DNA from 3 places in the Methylotenera sp. E1MeOHC1 genome. Region 2 is predicted to be linked to each of the others. Evidence: predicted binding sites of a transcription regulator. Region 2 holds the regulator's gene; each other region holds the start of a gene.
The links. Region 2 encodes sigma-54, which starts transcription at its own class of promoters, with help from an activator protein. Its sites were predicted from a motif close to TGGCACNNTTCCTGCT; they were not measured.
Positions count from the first base shown of each region.

Region 1: a site for sigma-54 is predicted at 1,766-1,781, ahead of ACSSU7_RS00860 (ANTAR domain-containing response regulator). Genes of this name have one in related genera too.
Region 3: a site for sigma-54 is predicted at 1,512-1,527, ahead of ACSSU7_RS01050 (glycogen/starch/alpha-glucan phosphorylase). Genes of this name have one in related genera too.

Region 1 covers NZ_CP196025.1:200,309-203,513, forward strand. The annotation lists gene mutS (DNA mismatch repair protein MutS) at 1-1,544, shown strand, start outside; gene ACSSU7_RS00860 (ANTAR domain-containing response regulator) at 1,827-2,390, shown strand; gene ACSSU7_RS00865 (CmpA/NrtA family ABC transporter substrate-binding protein) at 2,622-3,205, shown strand, end outside.
Region 2 covers NZ_CP196025.1:2,201,134-2,204,338, forward strand. The annotation lists gene lptA (lipopolysaccharide transport periplasmic protein LptA) at 1-375, shown strand, start outside; gene lptB (LPS export ABC transporter ATP-binding protein) at 412-1,134, shown strand; gene ACSSU7_RS10330 (RNA polymerase factor sigma-54) at 1,131-2,708, shown strand; gene hpf (ribosome hibernation-promoting factor, HPF/YfiA family) at 2,854-3,180, shown strand.
Region 3 covers NZ_CP196025.1:242,432-245,636, reverse strand. The annotation lists gene ACSSU7_RS01050 (glycogen/starch/alpha-glucan phosphorylase) at 1-1,472, opposite strand, end outside; gene htpG (molecular chaperone HtpG) at 1,634-3,205, opposite strand, start outside.

The DNA.
Region 1 (3,205 bases), 560 kb from region 2:
TCACCGCACGCGTTGCACTTAAAACGGCACGGCCTAGAGATTTATCCGGTTTGGCTTTGAGTTTGCAGCAATTACCGTTACTGCAAGCACAACTTGAGCCGCAGTCTGCAGCCTTGCTGCAAACCTTGGCGCTTAATTTAATGCCACCAGCAGAAGTGCTGAGTTTATTGGTCACGGCGATTAAAGTGGAGCCTAGTGTGGTGCTGCGTGAGGGCAGCGTGATTGCCGACGGTTATGATGCAGAGCTGGATGAACTGCGGGCGATACAAACCAACCATGGTGAGTTCTTGCTGAGTTTTGAAGCCGCAGAAAAAGAACGGACAGGGATTACCAACCTGAAGGTGGAATATAACAGTGTGCATGGCTTCTATATTGAAATGAGCCGCACGCAGGCGGAAACTGCACCTGCGGAATACAGGCGCCGCCAAACCCTAAAAAATGTAGAGCGCTTTATCACCCCTGAGCTTAAAGCGTTTGAAGATAAAGTGCTGAGCGCCAATGACCGTGCGTTAGCGCGTGAAAAAATGTTGTATGAGCAGGTATTAGTACAGCTTGGGCAATATATCTCCGCATTGCAAACCAATGCAGGCGCAGTTGCTGCCTTAGATGTGCTGTGCTGCTTTACCGAGCGCGCCATCAGTTTAAATTATGTGGCGCCTATGTTCACCACAGAAGCTGGGCTGGAGGTGGTGAATGGCCGCCATCCTGTGGTTGAGCAGATTTCTCTGCAAGCATCAGGCCAGCCGTTTATTGCCAATGATGTTGTACTTAATCCTTACCGCCAATTATTGTTAATTACTGGCCCGAATATGGGTGGTAAGTCTACCTTTATGCGGCAGACCGCGCTGATTGTGTTATTGGCGTATTGTGGCTGCTATGTACCGGCGACGAGTGTGAGGATTGGTGAAATCGACCGCATCATGACGCGAATTGGTGCATCGGATGACTTGGCGGGCGGGCGCTCCACTTTTATGGTGGAGATGACAGAAACCGCCAATATCCTGCATAACGCTACCGATAAGAGCTTGGTGCTGTTGGATGAAATCGGGCGCGGTACTTCTACCTTTGATGGTTTGAGTTTGGCTTGGGCAGTTGCTAAGCAGTTGCTAGAGAAGAACCGAGCCTATACATTATTTGCAACGCATTATTTTGAGCTGACACGCATTGTGGATGAGTTTAAATATGCGGCCAATGTACATTTAGATGCAGTGGAACACGGCAACACCATTGTATTTATGCACAAGGTAGAAGAGGGCGCTGCTAACCAAAGTTATGGGCTACAAGTTGCACAATTAGCTGGCATCCCTAAGCCCGTTATTAGTGCAGCAAAAAGAAAGCTCGCTCAGTTAGAACTCAATCAGGTGGTAAATCAAGACGCATCTGCAGTACCGCAGGTCGATATGTTTATGTTGAATGAGCAAGCTATCGATGCACCATTGCACCCAGTATTGCTAGAGTTAGACTCGCTGCAAGTTGATGACCTCACGCCTAAACAAGCGTTAGACGTGTTATATCGTCTAAAAGAGGCTGCCAATCAAGCTTAAACCGTACGTTTGTTTTTCCTACACACATTCCCTCACTCTCGGAGAGCAAATGTACGTATGCGCCACAATGCTGGCGTTAGTCATTAATCGTGCTTCATCTTGGCACAAGCGCGTGCATACGCACTTTATTAGGGCGAACTCCTAATCTTTAAGTTGTTCCCATCACCTCTTAAAACAGCAGATTCCATATGAAACAAGTGGTTATGCTTGTTTTTAATAGTTGGCATATCTATTGCTTATACTAGGTCAACTGATAGAGTTTAAGCCGCCATGTTAAAAGTAATGATAGTTGATAATAATTTAGAGCGCATTAAGCCACTTAAGCAATCTTTGATTGATAGTGGTTACGATGTGATTGCGCATCTGAGAGATACCATCAATTTGAATGACGCATGCAGTAAGCTTCAGCCGGATGTGGTGGTGATTGATACAGACTCACCGAGTCGTGACACATTAGAACATATTTGTGTGATGACGATGAATGATCCGCGCCCTGTGATGATGTTTACCCATGACGGGGATAAAGAACAGATTAAATTGGCAACGCAGGCAGGTGTATGTGCTTATGTAGTGGGTACTTTACCAAACGAGCGCTTACAGCCGGTGATAGACGCAGCAGTGGCCAGATTTGAAGAATTTAAGAATTTACGTACTGCCTTGCAAGAGGCAAACACCAAGCTAAGCGAACGTAAAGTGATTGAACGTGCAAAAGGTTTAATCATGAAGCAACGTAATGTTGATGAAAACGAGGCTTATAGCATGTTAAGAAAGATGGCGATGGAAAAGCACACGCGCATCGGGGCTTTAGCCACACAAATTGTAGAAGCAGCGGAGTTGCTGCTTTAACAGAATAGTAAGTTAAGAATTCGGTAGTACTGGCGTATAAAAGCCCAATGACGGGCAGTCTACGTGAGTGCTCAAGCAGTAAATACGGGCCAATGGTGGCCCAGATCAAGTAATACAAGACAAAGGCGTCTTGATAAGCAATCAGCTCTTTATTGAGGAGTTGGTTCAACTTATCAGACGCCTTTTTTTATAAATTTTTTAGATTGTTTGGATTATTTTAGGAGAGCTAAGATGGGCAATGACAATACAAGTAACAAGGCGGAAAAATTAGGTCAGCAATCAAATGTGGTGGTTGACCCAGCACGCCGTGACTTTTTTAAAATGAGTGCAGTTGGCGCATTGGGAGCAGCGGCAATGATGGGATTAGTACCAAACGGTATCCGTACACAGGCATATGCAGCAGGCTCTGATGCACCAGAAATCAAAGAAGTGAAAATTGGCTTTATTCCGCTTACCGATTGTGCGCCAATTATTGTGGCTGCGGAGATGGGTTTTGATAAGAAATACGGTATCAAAATCACGCCTTCAAAAGAAGCATCTTGGGCTGCTGTGCGCGATAAAGTAGCTAACGGTGAGTTGCATGCAGCGCATATTCTATATGGCTTGGTGTATGGCGTTCAGCTTGGTATCGGCGGTCAGCAAAAAGACATGACAGTGCTGATGGGCTTAAACCATAACGGTCAAGGTATTACGCTTTCTAACCAGCTTAAAGACAAAGGTGTGAAAGATGGTAAGAGCTTAAAACGTTTACTTGATAACGAGAATCGTGACTATACCTTTGCACAGACTTTCCCTACCGGTACCCACGCGATGTG
Region 2 (3,205 bases):
AAGAGTGAGTATATTCAAGGGAGTGCACAACGCATTGAGTACGACGGGCGTATGGATAAAGTGCAGCTCTATACCAAAGCATGGGTGAAGCGTGGTGAGGATGTGGTGCATGGCGATTACATTATGTACGACGCGAATGCTGAGTATGCCGAGGTGATTGGCGGTAATTCGCAGTCTGCGACACCAGGCTCAGGGCGCGTGCGTGCGGTGATTCAGCCTAAAAACAAAAAAGCACCAGTAGAAATTAAGCCGGTGGAGCCTGCCAATAAAGCTAAGCCAGATGCTTCTAATGGCAGTGGCCCAATCCCTACGGTTAAAGACACAAGATTCAGCCGTACTTTGGAAGTCAGCAAAAGCGCTGGCGCCGCTCAGTAGTTTTTGAAACGATAACCGCATGATAAGTGAACAATGATGAGCGAATTAACTGTAGAAAGTTTGCGTAAATCCTACGGTGCCCGTACGGTAGTGCAGGATATCTCTTTAACGATTAAGAGTGGTGAGGTGGTGGGTTTGTTGGGCCCCAATGGCGCAGGTAAAACGACCAGTTTTTACATGATCGTGGGTTTGGTCGCGTTGGATGCCGGTAAAATTGCCTTGGACGGTGCAGAGCTAAGCCATATGCCGATTCATATGCGTGCCAGAATGGGCTTGTCTTATTTGCCGCAGGAGGCTTCAATCTTTCGTAAATTGACGGTATCTGAAAATATTTTAGCCATCTTGCAATTGCAGGACATCTCGGAAGAGGAAATGTCTGAGCGCTTGGAGTCGCTGCTTGAAGAACTGCACATTACACATATCCGCGACAGTGCTGCGGTGAGTTTGTCTGGCGGTGAGCGTCGCCGTGTGGAGATTGCGCGTTGCTTGGCTTCAGACCCTAGTTTTATTCTGTTAGATGAGCCATTTGCCGGGATTGACCCGATTGCAGTGATTGATATTCAGCAAATCATCCGCTTTCTAAGTGCGCGCAATATCGGCGTGCTGATTACTGACCATAACGTACGTGAAACCTTAGGCATATGTGATCGAGCCTATATCGTGAATCAGGGGCATGTATTTGCTTCGGGCGTGCCCAGTGAAATTGTTGCAGACGAAAGTGTGCGCGAAGTGTATTTAGGTAAAGATTTCCGCCTATGAAGCAAGGGTTACAACTAAAGTTTTCACAGAATCTATCACTGACTCCTCAGTTGCAGCAGGCTATTCGCCTGTTACAGCTTTCAACGCTGGAGTTGAATCAAGAGATTGATGTGCTGATGCAGACTAATCCCTTGCTTGAGCGGGGTGATGATACAGAGGATGAGTATGGCAATGCCGTAGAGCCTGTTGCAGATGGTGCGGATTTATCTGCCGCCAGCCTTGAGTCTGCTGAAGCTAAACCAGGTTTAGACGGTTTTGATAGCGAGTACGCAGAGTCGACGAGTGAGTTCAGCAGCTCGGAATCTGGGATGTCTAGTGCTGCTGATACAGCTGAGTCCGCGGAGTTTGATGTGTCGAGTGCAGAGTATGCGGACACATTTTCGGCTGAGTTTAATGATGAGTTTGATGAGTTTTCAAACGGCAGTCGCTGGGATGAAAACACTATGCCAGCGGATGACGATAGTGACTTCAAGCCACAAGAAACCTTGCAGACGAGTTTGCGTGAGCACTTACTCTCTCAGTTAAAGCTGATGCCGCTGTCTGAGCGTGATCAGTCGCTGGTGCTAATGTTGGTCGATAGTATTAATGATGACGGATATCTGGAGCAGTCATTAGAAGAAATCGCCGAGCTGATGCCTGAAGAGCTGGAAATTGATGCGATGGAACTGCAAACTGCATTGCGCCATGTTCAGCATTTGGATCCTGCAGGGGTCGGTGCACGTAGCCTAAGTGAAAGTTTGCTGCTGCAACTTGAAGTGCTACCTAAATTTACACCGCATTTGGCGTTAGCCAGCTTGGTTGCAAAGCACTACCTGCCTGTATTGGCCTCGCGTGACTTTGTGAAGCTGCGTAAAGAGCTAGGTTGTGACGAGGCAACCTTAAAGCAGGTGCAGCAGTTGATTACTAGTTTAAACCCACGTCCTGGCAGTGCTTTTAGCCATATAGGCTCAGAACACTACATACAGCATGAAGTGATCGTTAAAAAAGTAAAGGGTATCTGGATCGCAAGCTTGAATGATAGTGTGATTCCTAAACTGAAAATCAACCAGCTGTATGCCGGCATCTTGAAGCGCAACCGTGATAGTTCCAGTCAATACTTGCAAAGCCAGATGCAGGAAGCCAAGTGGATGATTAAAAATATCCAGCAACGCTTTTCTACTATTTTGCGCGTATCGCAAGCGATTGTAGATAGGCAGCGCAACTTTTTGGAATATGGTGAAGTCGCTATGCGTCCATTAGTGTTGCGGGAGATTGCGGATGAGCTTGATTTGCATGAATCGACTATTTCGCGGGTGACTACCAATAAATACATGCTGACGCCGCGCGGTATTTTTGAGCTCAAATACTTTTTTGGCAGTTCGGTGGCGACAGAGGCTGGTGGTACCTGTTCTGCAACCGCAATTCGCGCGTTGATTAAACAGTTGGTCGATCAAGAAAATCCAAGGAAGCCGTACTCAGATAATCAGATTACAGACTTACTGGCAAAGCAGGGAATTGTGGTCGCGCGGCGCACGATTGCAAAGTATCGTGAGTCTATGAGCATTGCGCCGGCAAGCCTCAGAAAATCGTTATAAGTTGATTGTTGAAGACTACGTAAAAAATTGTTGTTTTCCTTGCCACAGACCCAATGAAAAGTTGTAAACTGAAATTGTTCTGTAAGTCTTAATCACGAATCTCTGGCAATTAATATTTGCGGAATATTTTCAAAAGGAGCAAGTCATGAATTTACAATTAACAGGTCATCATTTAGAAATAACGCCCGCTTTACGTGACTATGTCACCAGTAAATTAACTAAAATCAGCAATCACTTTGATCATGTGATCGATGTCAAGGTGACCATGAGTGTCGAAAAGCTGGCTCAAAAGGTTGAAGCTACACTGCATGTGCCTGGTAATGATTTACACGCAGAATGCCAAGATGAAAATATGTATAGTGCAATCGATATGTTGACCGACAAGCTGGATCGTCAAGTGGTGAAACATAAAGAGAAAAATACGAATCATCACAAAGCGAATGGTGCAGTTAAGCATCAAAACATTGACTGAGTTTTTTAGTATTTAATTCTTTTTG
Region 3 (3,205 bases), 600 kb from region 2:
GGTGTAATACCATTAGTCACATTTGTCAGTTTTCCTGGGAAAATTCTGTCAAAATCAGCAAACAGCGTGCTCTTTAACAGCTCACTATGTAAGGCCGCTACACCGTTTACTGTGTGACTGCCAACCACTGCCAAGTGTGCCATACGCACGCGGCGGCCGTGATCTTCATCGATAATCGACACACGTTTCAACAGTTCAGGGTCACCAGGGAAGTGGTGGTTTACCATCTGTAAGAAATCATGGTTGATTTGATAGATAATTTCCAAGTGACGCGGCAACAGGCGGCCAAACAGATCTACTGTCCAAGTTTCTAGCGCCTCGGGCATTAAAGTATGGTTAGTGTAAGCAAAAATCTTAACCACCAACTCCCAAGCAAAAGCCCACGGTAATTGGTATATATCCACCAATTGATACATCATTTCGGCCACGCCGATAGAGGGGTGCGTATCGTTGAGCTGAATCGCTATTTTTTCTGGCAGAATTTTCCAGTCATCTTGTGTTTTTATGTCATGCGTACTTAAAAAGCGACGCAAAATATCCTGAATAGAAGCAGAAACAAAGAAGTATTGCTGTTTTAAGCGCAGTTCTTTACCCAGCACCGACGTGTCATTCGGGTAAAGTACTTTTGAAATATTCTCGGTCGCATTACGCTCTTCTACCGCTTTTTCGTAATTACCGTCATTAAAATGCCTTAAATCAAACTCGCGCGCGGCTTTAGCTGACCATAAACGCAGATTGTTTACAGTATCTGTACCATAGCCTGGCACCGGCACATCATAAGCCATCGCAATCACATGCTCAGCATCCACCCAATGCTGAACCTCTTCACCCAGATCATTCGGATACTTAACCACATGCCCGTGGAACTTGATGTTATAAGTTGCTTCAGGACGCTGGAATTCCCATATATTGCCATAACGTAGCCAATTATCTGGGTTCTCTACCTGCTGGCCACTTTCAATCGTTTGCCTAAACATCCCATATTCATAACGAATACCGTATCCCGCTGCCGGAATATCCATCGTAGCCATTGAATCAAGAAAACACGCCGCCAAACGGCCCAAACCACCATTACCCAGTGCTGCGTCGGTCTCAAACTCTACCGCGTTCTCCAAATCACGGCCTAATGCAGCCATTCCGTCTTTAAGCTCTTCATTAATGCCCAAATTTAGTGCGGCATTACTCAGCATGCGCCCAATCAAAAACTCTAATGACAAATAGTAAACTCGCTTCGGGTCATCGCGATAATAGGATTCTGCCGTCTGAACCCAACGCTCTACGACATGATCACGTACGCTATAACTTGCGGCGTCATACCAGTCACGTGGCGTTGCAGCCTCACTGGTCTTGAAGCTAGAGTATATTAAATGATTTTTCAAAGCCTGCTGAATTGGCCCGAGTTTAGGGATTGCAATCGACTTAGCTTTGACTGTTTTCTTAGGTTTAGCTTTAGTTTCGGCTGGAGTTTTCATTTTATATAATCTTAAATTATTGAATGGTATTGTTATTTTAGCAAAAATTGAGCCAGCTTTATGACAGTTCTCTGAAAGTTACACGGTACGCAGTGGTTTTGAACGACAATAAAAAAACCGCCGAGCTTACGCGGGGCGGTTTTCTATTTAACAACAATAAGTTAGCTAATTAAACTATTCATACGTTTAACAAAACTAGCAGGATCTTCCAAAGTACCGCCTTCTGCCAGCAGTGCCTGATCAAACAACACATGCGTTAAATCTGCGAATACTGCCTCTGCAGATTCAGCTTCTAGGCGTTTTACCAATTTGTGACTAGGGTTAATTTCTAAAATCGGCTTACTTTCTGGTGCATTTTGACCAGCCGCTTTTAAAATACGTGCTAAGTTGCCAGACAAATCTTGCGCATCACTCACCAAGCATGCAGGAGAGTCTGTTAAGCGATGGGTCACGCGCACGTCTTTTACTTGGCTGCCCAATGTTTGCTTAATTTTCTCAACCAAGGTTTTTGATTCTTCTTCGATTTTCTTTTGAATCTCTTTTTCAGTTTCAGATTCGAGCTTGCCCAAATCCAAATCACCCTTAGCGATTGATTGCAGTTTCTTACCTTCAAACTCAGTCAGGCTACCAAGCAACCACTCATCCACGCGGTCGCTCATTAGCAATACTTCAATGCCTTTTTTACGGAAAATCTCTAAGTGCGGGCTGTGTTGTGCTGCGGCAAAACTGTCGGCAGTAATGTAGTAAATCACATCTTGCTCAGCCTGCATGCGTGAAATGTAGTCTTTAAACGATACGTCCTGTACGTCAGTATCAGCCTTGGTTGAAGCAAAACGTAATAAGCCTGCAATCTTTTCCTTATTTGCGAAGTCTTCGCCTGGGCCTTCTTTTAGCACACGACCGAACTCATTGTAGAACTTAGCGTAGTCTTCTGGCTTGTTTTCAGCCATATCTTCTAACAAACCAAGTACCTTTTTCACTGAACCAGCTTTAATCGCATCCACATCGCGGCTAGACTGTAAAATCTCGCGCGATACATTCAACGGTAAGTCAGAGGTATCAATCACGCCACGTACAAAACGCAGATATTGCGGCATCAACTTTTCAGCGTCTTCCATAATAAATACGCGTTTAACGTAAAGTTTAATGCCGTGACGATGATCACGGTCGTATAAATCAAACGGTGCTTTGCTTGGTACGTAAAGTAAAGAAATGTACTCTTGCTTACCTTCTACACGGCTATGGGTATAAGCTAACGGGTTCTCAAAATCATGTGACACATGCTTGTAAAACTCTTGGTACTCTTCTTCTGTAATGTCATTTTTGCTGCGTGCCCACAGTGCTGATGCTTTGTTGACGGTTTCATCTTCATCAGTTGCAACCTCAGCGCCATCTTTCCATTCAGACTTTTTCATCACAATTGGCAAAGTAATATGATCTGAATATTTGCGGATGATGGTTTTAAGTTTCCAGTCGCTTAGGAACTCATCTTCACCTTCACGCAAATGCAAGGTAATTTCCGTACCACGGCTGGTTTTATCTGCGGCTTCAATCGTAAAGTCGCCCTCACCTGCAGACTCCCAACGCACAGCTTCCGTTGCACCAGCACGACGCGTAGTCAAGGTTACTTTGTCGGCAAGAATAAATGCTGAGTAAAAGCCCACACCAAATTGGCCAATTAAATTGGCATCTTTAGCCTGATCACCAGTTAAGGCGTTAAAAAACTCTTTAGT